Regions from separate parts of the Marinifilum sp. genome, predicted to be linked through region 1. Evidence: riboswitches for the same ligand, from Rfam matches in the RefSeq annotation. Region 1 holds a riboswitch; the other holds the start of a gene.
What was found. Region 1 has a riboswitch for thiamine pyrophosphate ahead of ACO05S_RS12410 (TonB-dependent receptor). Riboswitches for the same ligand answer to the same signal wherever they lie in the genome.
Positions count from the first base shown of each region.

Region 1 (4,441 bases):
GCGATTGTATGATTCTTTTCTGGCTCCAACAAACTCAATTTCCAGATCATGAAACTTAAGCATTGCGGTTCCGAAGTTTTTAAATACCGACACTTTAGGATTCCCGGCTTTTGCTGCAACCCTCTGAGCCAAGTCTATTCCACTTCCAATTACAACAACATCAATATCTTTTGAAGCACGTTTTAAGAATATATCTCGAACAAAGCCTCCAATTACATAGCTTTCAAGATTTTCGTTGGTAACAATATCAGAGATAATTGAAAATATAGGATGTTTTAAATGTTCTTTCACTTTTTAATTAATCAGATAACCTAAAATTAGGTTGTTACTATATGCAGATCTGTGCACGACAGACCTGCTTTTTAATATGCTGACAAAATTACAATTATTTAAATGGATTCTGAAAATTGATTTAAAAATAGACTTTGGTATATTAATTGTCAAATAAAAACATGTAGATTTACAGATATATGAAATAGTAAATTAATTTAGGTAGAGTTATGGTAGAATATTTAACGAAAGAAACATTCAAAGAAAAAGTATTTGATTTCGAGAATAATAAGGATTGGAAATTTGAAGGATCTAAACCGTGTTTGGTTGATTTTTATGCCGATTGGTGTGGGCCATGCAAAATGGTAGCCCCCATTTTGGATGAATTGAAAGAAGAGTATGGAGATGCACTGGATATTTATAAAATAGATACAGAAAAAGAGCAGGAGTTATCGGCTATGTTTGGTATTCAGAGTATACCGTCGCTGTTATTTATTCCTAAAGGTGGACAACCACAAATGGCTCAAGGAGCATTGTCAAAAGAAAATTTCAAACAAGCATTTTCCGAAGTTTTAGGGGTTGATTCTAAATAATTTGTTAAGGTCGGGAAGACGACACTCTTGTAATTATATACTTATTAGCTTTATTGCGATAATGGAATAAGCAGAATAAATGGTTTGATGCCTTAAATAAATGGAAGATGAAAAAGTTGATGTTGATATTTTTTATGGCCTTGCTTGGATTAACAGGTACTTACGCCCAGTCAAGTTCGGATTTTAAAATTATTCATTTGGATGATGATACTTTTAAAGAGAAGGTATTTGATTACACAAAAGGAGGAGATTGGAGATTTGAAGGTAATAAGCCCGTAATTGTTGATTTCTATGCAGATTGGTGTGGACCATGTAAGCGTCTTGCTCCTGTTCTAAAGGAGTTGCAAAAAGAGTATGGTAATGCCATTCAAATCTATAAAGTAGATACGGATATGGCTCCTATAGTTTCGGCTGCATTTGGGATCAAGAGTATTCCATCTTTGTTGTTTGTACCTTTGGAAGGAAAACCTACAATGGCTCAAGGGGCTTTGCCAAAAGAAACATTTGTAAAAGCAATAAACGATATTTTAGATGTAAAAGCACCAAAGTAATTATAAATAACGTGAGTTCGACGTAAAATTCTATCCACAGAAAGTTCTATTTGGGATAGATTTGCATTAAAAATTTGGAAAGAATAGCGTGCTATTTTGAGGAATTTTTAATGTGAAGATGTCGTAAAGAGAACTTTCCATTATGTGTTTGCCTGCTTTCGGCATAAATTTCCTCAGATCTTCTTGAAATATCCCGATATTCCTTCGAAAATTTGAGAAAATTTCTACTCAAAATCAGATCAAACTGTGAACGAATTTTACGTCGAACTCACGTTAAATATAGCAACTAGTAAGGGGGTGAGTGTTTACAAGATGTAAATCATTCACCCCCTTACTAATTTAAGAAGCAAGCCTTTTTTGTTTTTCTTAGTTTTCGGATTATCTTTGCGCAATTCACAGTGGGGTGCCTTATTTTAAAACAGGCTGAGATCATACCCTTATACCTGATCCGGGTAATGCCGGCGTAGGAAAATTGCGAACTAACTTTTCGCCTACCTGATCTTATACTTACCTCATTGCAATATTTTATTAACGTTTTAATTTATTACACAATGTTTAAACAAATGAACTCTGTTGTGCGCAGAGCAACTCTGTTAATTGTATTGCAATTTGTATGCTTTATTGGTTTTTCTCAATTAAACTTGAAAGGAAAAGTTACCGATATTAGTGGAAATGCTCTTCCGGGAGCAACAATTGCAGTAAAGGGAACCTATTTGGGTACTGTAACAAATTCGTATGGCGAATATCAATTCAAGAATTTAAAAGCAGGTGGATATCAATTAATCATCTCTTTTTTGGGATATGAAACAGAGGAAAGTTTGGTATTTATTACAGAATCAACCAACGTCGATTTTCAGTTGAATCCGACTGCCATTATGGCCGACGAAGTGATTGTTGCGGCTACCAGGGCAGGAAATAAAGCTCCTGTTGCTGTTACAAATTTAAGTAGCGAAGAGGTGCGAAAACAAAATTCGGGTCAGGATATTCCTTACCAGTTAAGTTTAACCCCTTCGTTGGTGGAGTCGTCCGAAGCAGGAAATGGCGTGGGATATTCGGCTCTAAGAATTCGAGGAACCGATGCCTCGCGTATTAATGTTACCATTAACGGAATACCATTAAACGATTCAGAATCTCAAGGCGTTTTTTGGGTGAATATGCCAGACTTTGCCTCTTCGGTTGATAACATCCAAATTCAGCGAGGTGTTGGAACCTCTACAAATGGGGCGGCCGCTTTTGGAGCCACCATTAATTTCCAAACAGAGACATTAAATCCTAAACCCTATGCCGAAGTTCAATCTGTAGCTGGTTCTTTCAATACTTTTCGTAACACTTTTAAAGTAGGTACAGGCTTAATCAATGGCAAATTTAGTTTCGATGCCCGTTACTCAAGGCTAAAATCTGATGGATATGTGGATCGTGCTTTTTCTGATCATGAATCTTTTTTTGCCAGCGGAACCTACTACACCGAAAAAAGCATGTTGAAATTTAATGTCGTTTCGGGTGACCAGAAAACCGGAATTAGCTGGTGGGGAAATCCTACCATTAATAGCACCGATGATGGCGTTGTGGAGGACAGAAGATACAATCCGGCAGGAGAATACACTGATAAAGATGGTGTGACCAGATATTACGACAATCAAACTGATAACTACAAACAAACACATTATCAGTTGTTCTATTCGCAGGAATTAACTGCTAATCTGAATTTGAATGCTGCATTGCATTACACAAAAGGCAAAGGATATTACGAGCAATTTAAAGATGATGAACCATATGGTGAGTATGAGTTATCAAATCCGGATTATGAAATGACTGATCTAACTCGTCAGAAATGGTTAAAAAATGATTTTTATGGGCTAACATATTCATTAAACTACCGCAAAAATAGTGTGAATGCCTCGTTTGGAGGAGCTTGGAATCGTTACGATGGTGATCACTTTGGACATATACTTTGGGCCGAGAATGGAGGCTTTTCGAATAACTACCAATGGTATTTTAACAAGGGCGAGAAAACAGATTATAACACTTTTGCAAAAGTTAATTTTGATTTGAATTCGCAATTGAGTGCATATGTCGATTTGCAATATCGTCATATTACCTATAGCATGAATGGTTTGGATGACAATATAGATGATCTTACAGGAAAGTTGCTGGAATTGAACCAAGAGCACAAGTTCGACTTCTTAAATCCAAAGGCCGGATTGTTTTATACGATTAACGATAAGAATACGGCATATGTATCATTTGGATTAGCTCATAGAGAGCCAACTCGGGCCAATTTTAAAGAAGCAAATGGCGACCCTTTGAGCACTCCTAAACAAGAACAGTTGTTCGATTATGAATTGGGTTATAACTATAAATCAGCGAAAGCGACATTTGGAGTAAATTTGTATTACATGTATTATCGCGATCAGTTAGTGCCTACAGGCGAAAAGAGTAGTGTAGGTTACGATATCATGACCAATGTTGACAAAAGCTACCGTGCAGGACTCGAATTGATTTGGGGGCTAAAGCTTTTACCAAAATTAAAATGGGATGCTAACCTTACTTTAAGCAGGAATAAAATTGAGAATTTTATTGAGTATGCTAAAGATTATGATGAGAATTGGGTGGAGATGGATAAAGTTACAGACCTGGGAAAAACGGATATCAGTTATTCGCCTGAAATGGTTGGTAGCAGTATTTTAACCTGGAATCTTTCTAATGAATTTGATTTTAGCTTTGTAAGTAAATACGTGGGAGAGCAGTATTTTGATAATACTTCGAATGTGGAGCGTAAATTGGACAGTTACCATGTTCACAATTTGCGTTTTAATTATTCGATTAAGCCAAATAGGGTGAAAGAACTGGCTTTCCAATTAAGCATTAACAATGTATTTAATGCCAAGTATGAAAACAATGCTTATGGAGGAAACTGGTATGTGCAGGGTGTTGAGAATACCTGGAGATATTATTTCCCACAAGCTGGTACCAATTTCCTGGCAGGTGTAACACTACGATTTTAAAGAATGATATTATATAGAGACG
Region 1 covers NZ_OZ246019.1:3,067,708-3,072,148, forward strand. Annotated here, with positions in the region: gene ACO05S_RS12395 (CCA tRNA nucleotidyltransferase) at 1-291, opposite strand, end outside; gene trxA (thioredoxin) at 501-863, shown strand; gene ACO05S_RS12405 (thioredoxin family protein) at 971-1,414, shown strand; TPP riboswitch at 1,804-1,901, shown strand; gene ACO05S_RS12410 (TonB-dependent receptor) at 1,966-4,419, shown strand.

Region 2 (4,441 bases), 1.9 Mb from region 1:
CAATGTAATCTACATCAAGTTGGTTTGCCTCTTTAGCTTGTTCAGTACTCTCAACCGAAAGTCCAATAATTTTGTTTGGTCCTAAAATCTTACGAGCCACATGATACGGCAAATCGCTCTGACCAATGTGCAAGCCATCGGCATCAACTGCTAAAGCAATGTCTAATCTATCATTAATAATTAAAGGCACTTTATATTTTTCAAGCACCTTTTTAATGGAAGCCGCCAATTGGTAAAAATCTTTCGAGCATGCCTCTTTTTCGCGAATTTGAACCATGCTAACACCTCCTTTTACTGCTTCCTCAACAACATCTTCAAGCGCTTTATCCTTAGCCAGCTCCTTATCTGTTACCAGATATAAACTCAAATCTTTCCTATTCATTCTGCAATACAAATGCTTGTTCAATTTCCACTTCGCTTAGGTGATACAAACAATCCAGGAAATGCATTTGCATGCTGCCGGGTCCGTTTGCTTTTGCCTTGGCCAATTCACCAGTAATTCCCATTACCATCATGCCATTTACTGCAGCCTCGAACAAGTTCGAATTGGTTGCTACAAAAGCTCCCAACAAAGCAGTTGAGGTACACCCCATTCCTGTTATTTTTTCCATCATCGAAGATCCAAAAGTCACTTTTTCCAAACGATTTCCATCTGTGATATAGTCTACTTCTCCACTAACAACAACAATACACTCGTGCAATTGAGCCAAATATTTGGCTGAATCGATTGCCGAATTAGTAGAAACAATACTATCAACTCCCTTGGTTATCATTTCCTGATTAACCAAAGCCATAATTTCAGATGCATTTCCTCTAATAATTTCGGGATTGCAATTGTTAATTATTCTGGTTGCTATTTGGCTGCGGTAAGCCGTAGCTCCTGCACCAACCGGATCGAACACAATGGGAATCTTTTTTTCGTTGGCTCGCAGACCGGCAATAATCATGGATTCCACCCATTCTTTTGATAGAGTTCCCATATTTATTACCAATGCCGAAGCAATGCCAACCATATCCTTAACCTCTTCCTGAGCATGAGCCATAACCGGCGATGCACCAATGGCAAGAAGTGCATTTGCTGTATTATTCATTACCACATAATTTGTGATATTGTGCACCAAAGGTGAATGTGCTTTAATTGCTTTCAGGTTTTCTGTAATGATTTTTGGAGTCATAATGTTTAATTTTTCACTGCACAAATCGCCACATAATCACCACAATCATATCCTTCAATTGGTTCTTCGGCCACATGATTTGAATAAAGAGGATGCTTAGTAAGAGTTTGTGCAAATTGCAGATTCTTAAAGTTAGCACTTTTTATCATTTCAATTTTCTCGGAAGTGGTTCTCCACTTTGCAACTTTCACCAATTCTATTGGGTAAGGATCGCGAGGATGAACACCACCTAACAATTCATGATCCCAAGTACCAACAGCTTTGGCCAAATTATAAAGAACACCATACGAACTTTCTTTAGGAACATCTATCATTACAATTTTACCCCCCGGGCGTAAAGCCTTATAAGCTTTATCAACAGCCTTTTGTAAATCGGTAATATAACTAGGTGTACCGTTAAACAGAATTGTATCAAAATTCTCCTCTCCCAACTCCATCTCTTCGGCTGTGGTGATTTCAACATTTAAACCTCGCTCCTTCGCAATAGCAGCCATTCCTTCCGATGGTTCAATACCATTCTTAATACGAATGCCAAATTCATTGCCCAGAATGCTTTCGAATAATCCACTTCCACAACCTACCGAAAAAACTTCTCCCGCGTTTTTCAAGAAATGCGCCACCAATTTTACTTCCGAATAAAGAACATTTTCATTCTCTAAAAACCACGCATCATAATCCGATGCATACTGATTAAATTTTGATCCCATTTTATACTCTTATTTTAATTACCGCATGCATTATCAGTAAACAAAAAACCGTTTCACCAAAGCGAAACGGCTGTATCTATACGGTAAACTATACATTAGATAAATCGTTTCCCTACGCTACTATTATGCAGATCAGGTAAAGGGTTAAATCTCAGCCCGAATAGATTACTCAAGCACCCCTAACGTTTTGGCAAAGGTAAAATTATTTTACAAAAATTCTTCTATTTATTGTAATAAGCCCGAATAAAATATCTATCAGGATCTTTATCTATTCGTTTGTTGTATTGAGCATTCTCATACAACTCAGCAGTAATATTTAACGTGAGTTCGACGTAAAATTACCATGTTTGGATTTTCAATCCAACACAGGTTTATATTTAAAATAGGACAAAACTCGATTGACAATGGCATATTAAAATTCTCTAGGAGCGTTGATCGAAAGGAAAAAGGTCTTTTGAATTTAAAAACGCACATTGATCGACTGACAATGCCAAAATTAAATTCAAAATGGCCATTGTTCAAGTGACAATGGCCATTTTAAAATTCATACAGACATTGTTTAAGTGACAATCCGCTTTTTTAAGTTCAAAAACCGTTTTTCTCAAAAGTCAAAGCCCTAAAAGTTTTAAAAGCCCTTTTTCCTTTCGAACAATGGCCCTAGGGAATTTCATAGGGCCTTGTCTTTTGAACAATGCGCCTAGAGAATTTCATAGGGCATTGTCTTTTGAACAATGCTCCTAGAGAATTTCATAGGGCGTTGTCTTTTGAACAATGCCCCTAGGGAATTTCATAGGGCATTGTCTTTTGAACAATGCCCCTAGAGAATTTCATAGGGCATTGTCTTTTGAACAACGCCCCTAGAGAATTTCATAAGGCGGTTGCCTTTTGAACAATGCGCCTAGAGAATTTCATAGGGCATTGTCTTTTGAACAACGCTCCTAGAGAATTTCATAGGGCATTGTCTTTTGAACAACGCGCCTAGGGAATTTCATAGGGCATTGTCTTTTGAACAATGCCCCTAGAGAATTTCATAGAGCCTTGTCTTTTGAACAATGGCCCTAGGGAATTTCATAAGGCATTGTCTTTTGAACAATGGCCCTAGGGAATTTCATAGGGCATTGTCTTTTGAACAATGCCCCTAGGGAATTTCATAGGGCATTGTCTTTTGAACAATGCGCCTAGGGAATTTCTACAGTCATTTTCTCTGACAATGCTTTTTTGTTCTGTTTTCAATTGCCATACGGTTGCAAATCATCCAGACCTAAAGGTATGATATGTTTATTTTGATGCATCAAAATGGCATTGATCCGTGTTCAACAAACCCAATGCGAATTGTTACCTGTTGAATCGTGATAATATTGATTATAATTCTTAGATTTGGAATCGTGAATCAAAAAAAAGTGCACAATACATACCAATATGGCGTGTATTGTGCACCTTTTTACTCTGAGATAAGAAAAATAAGTGCACCAGTGCACAAATTAATAGTTAGCGGTCATTCTAATATAAACACATTAAAAATGAACAGACAGAAAATGAAATATTTAAAAAATTTAATCATTATAGGCATTTTATTTACCTTGACAAGTTGCGCTAACAAAACAACTGACAAAATCATAGACAACAGGCACCATCAATTACTTGAGCAAAAGGACTATTTTAAACTTCGTGAGCTTTTAGAAAGTAATGAAGATAAACTCACAGAAGATAGACTATTATATTATAAGGCTTTTGTTACAAATGCTTTTGGAGAAAAAAAACAGTCGAATGAACACATCAATGGTTTATTGGAGAAGTATAAAAATGAATTTAACGACTCGACACTAATAAGCCTATTGGACTTAAAAGCATCCAATTACTTGTATAACTATGATTACAAGCAAGCATCAGACATTTATGCAAAAATACTTAATGACTATCCAAACGTGTTAGACAGTGCGGAGGCACCCAATTACAAGAATGTGAAAAATCTCTTCGAGACGTTTTCAAACGTAAAGCCACAAATTATACACAAAAAAAATTGGGTAAAAATAGCTTCTTACAGAAACAAATTCAATCACATAATGACACCCGTTAAATCAAATGGTGTTTCCGAAGACTTTATTTTTGATACAGGAGCGAACTTATCAACCATTGCAGAAAGTCAGGCTAAGAAAATGAACTTAACCTTATTTGAGCAAAATATTGACGTTGGTTCCTCTACTAAAATTAATGTTCAATCAAAATTAGCAGTTGCCGACAGTTTCTATGTTGGTGATATTCTTTTTGAAAATGTGGTGTTTTTAGTTATGCCAGACGACCAGCTTACTTTTCCTAAAGTTAACTATCAGATACACGGCATTATTGGTTTTCCTGTTATTCATCAATTAGAGGAAGTTCATTTGCATAAAAATGGAAATATAACTGTTCCAAAATCCCCAAAAGAAAAAAAACTAACAAATATGGTTATAGAAGGACTTTATCCAGTTGTGAAAGTAATCTCTGACAATGACACTTTACTTTTCACTTTCGACACAGGTGCAAAAAAATCAGAACTTTCTTTTAAATATTTCAATGAAC
Region 2 covers NZ_OZ246019.1:188,374-192,814, forward strand. Annotated here, with positions in the region: gene thiE (thiamine phosphate synthase) at 1-382, opposite strand, end outside; gene thiM (hydroxyethylthiazole kinase) at 375-1,175, opposite strand; gene ACO05S_RS00715 (class I SAM-dependent DNA methyltransferase) at 1,181-1,882, opposite strand; TPP riboswitch at 1,975-2,073, opposite strand; gene ACO05S_RS00720 (retropepsin-like aspartic protease family protein) at 3,403-4,441, shown strand, end outside.
Region 2: another riboswitch for thiamine pyrophosphate. It lies ahead of ACO05S_RS00715 (class I SAM-dependent DNA methyltransferase); the one in region 1 lies ahead of ACO05S_RS12410 (TonB-dependent receptor).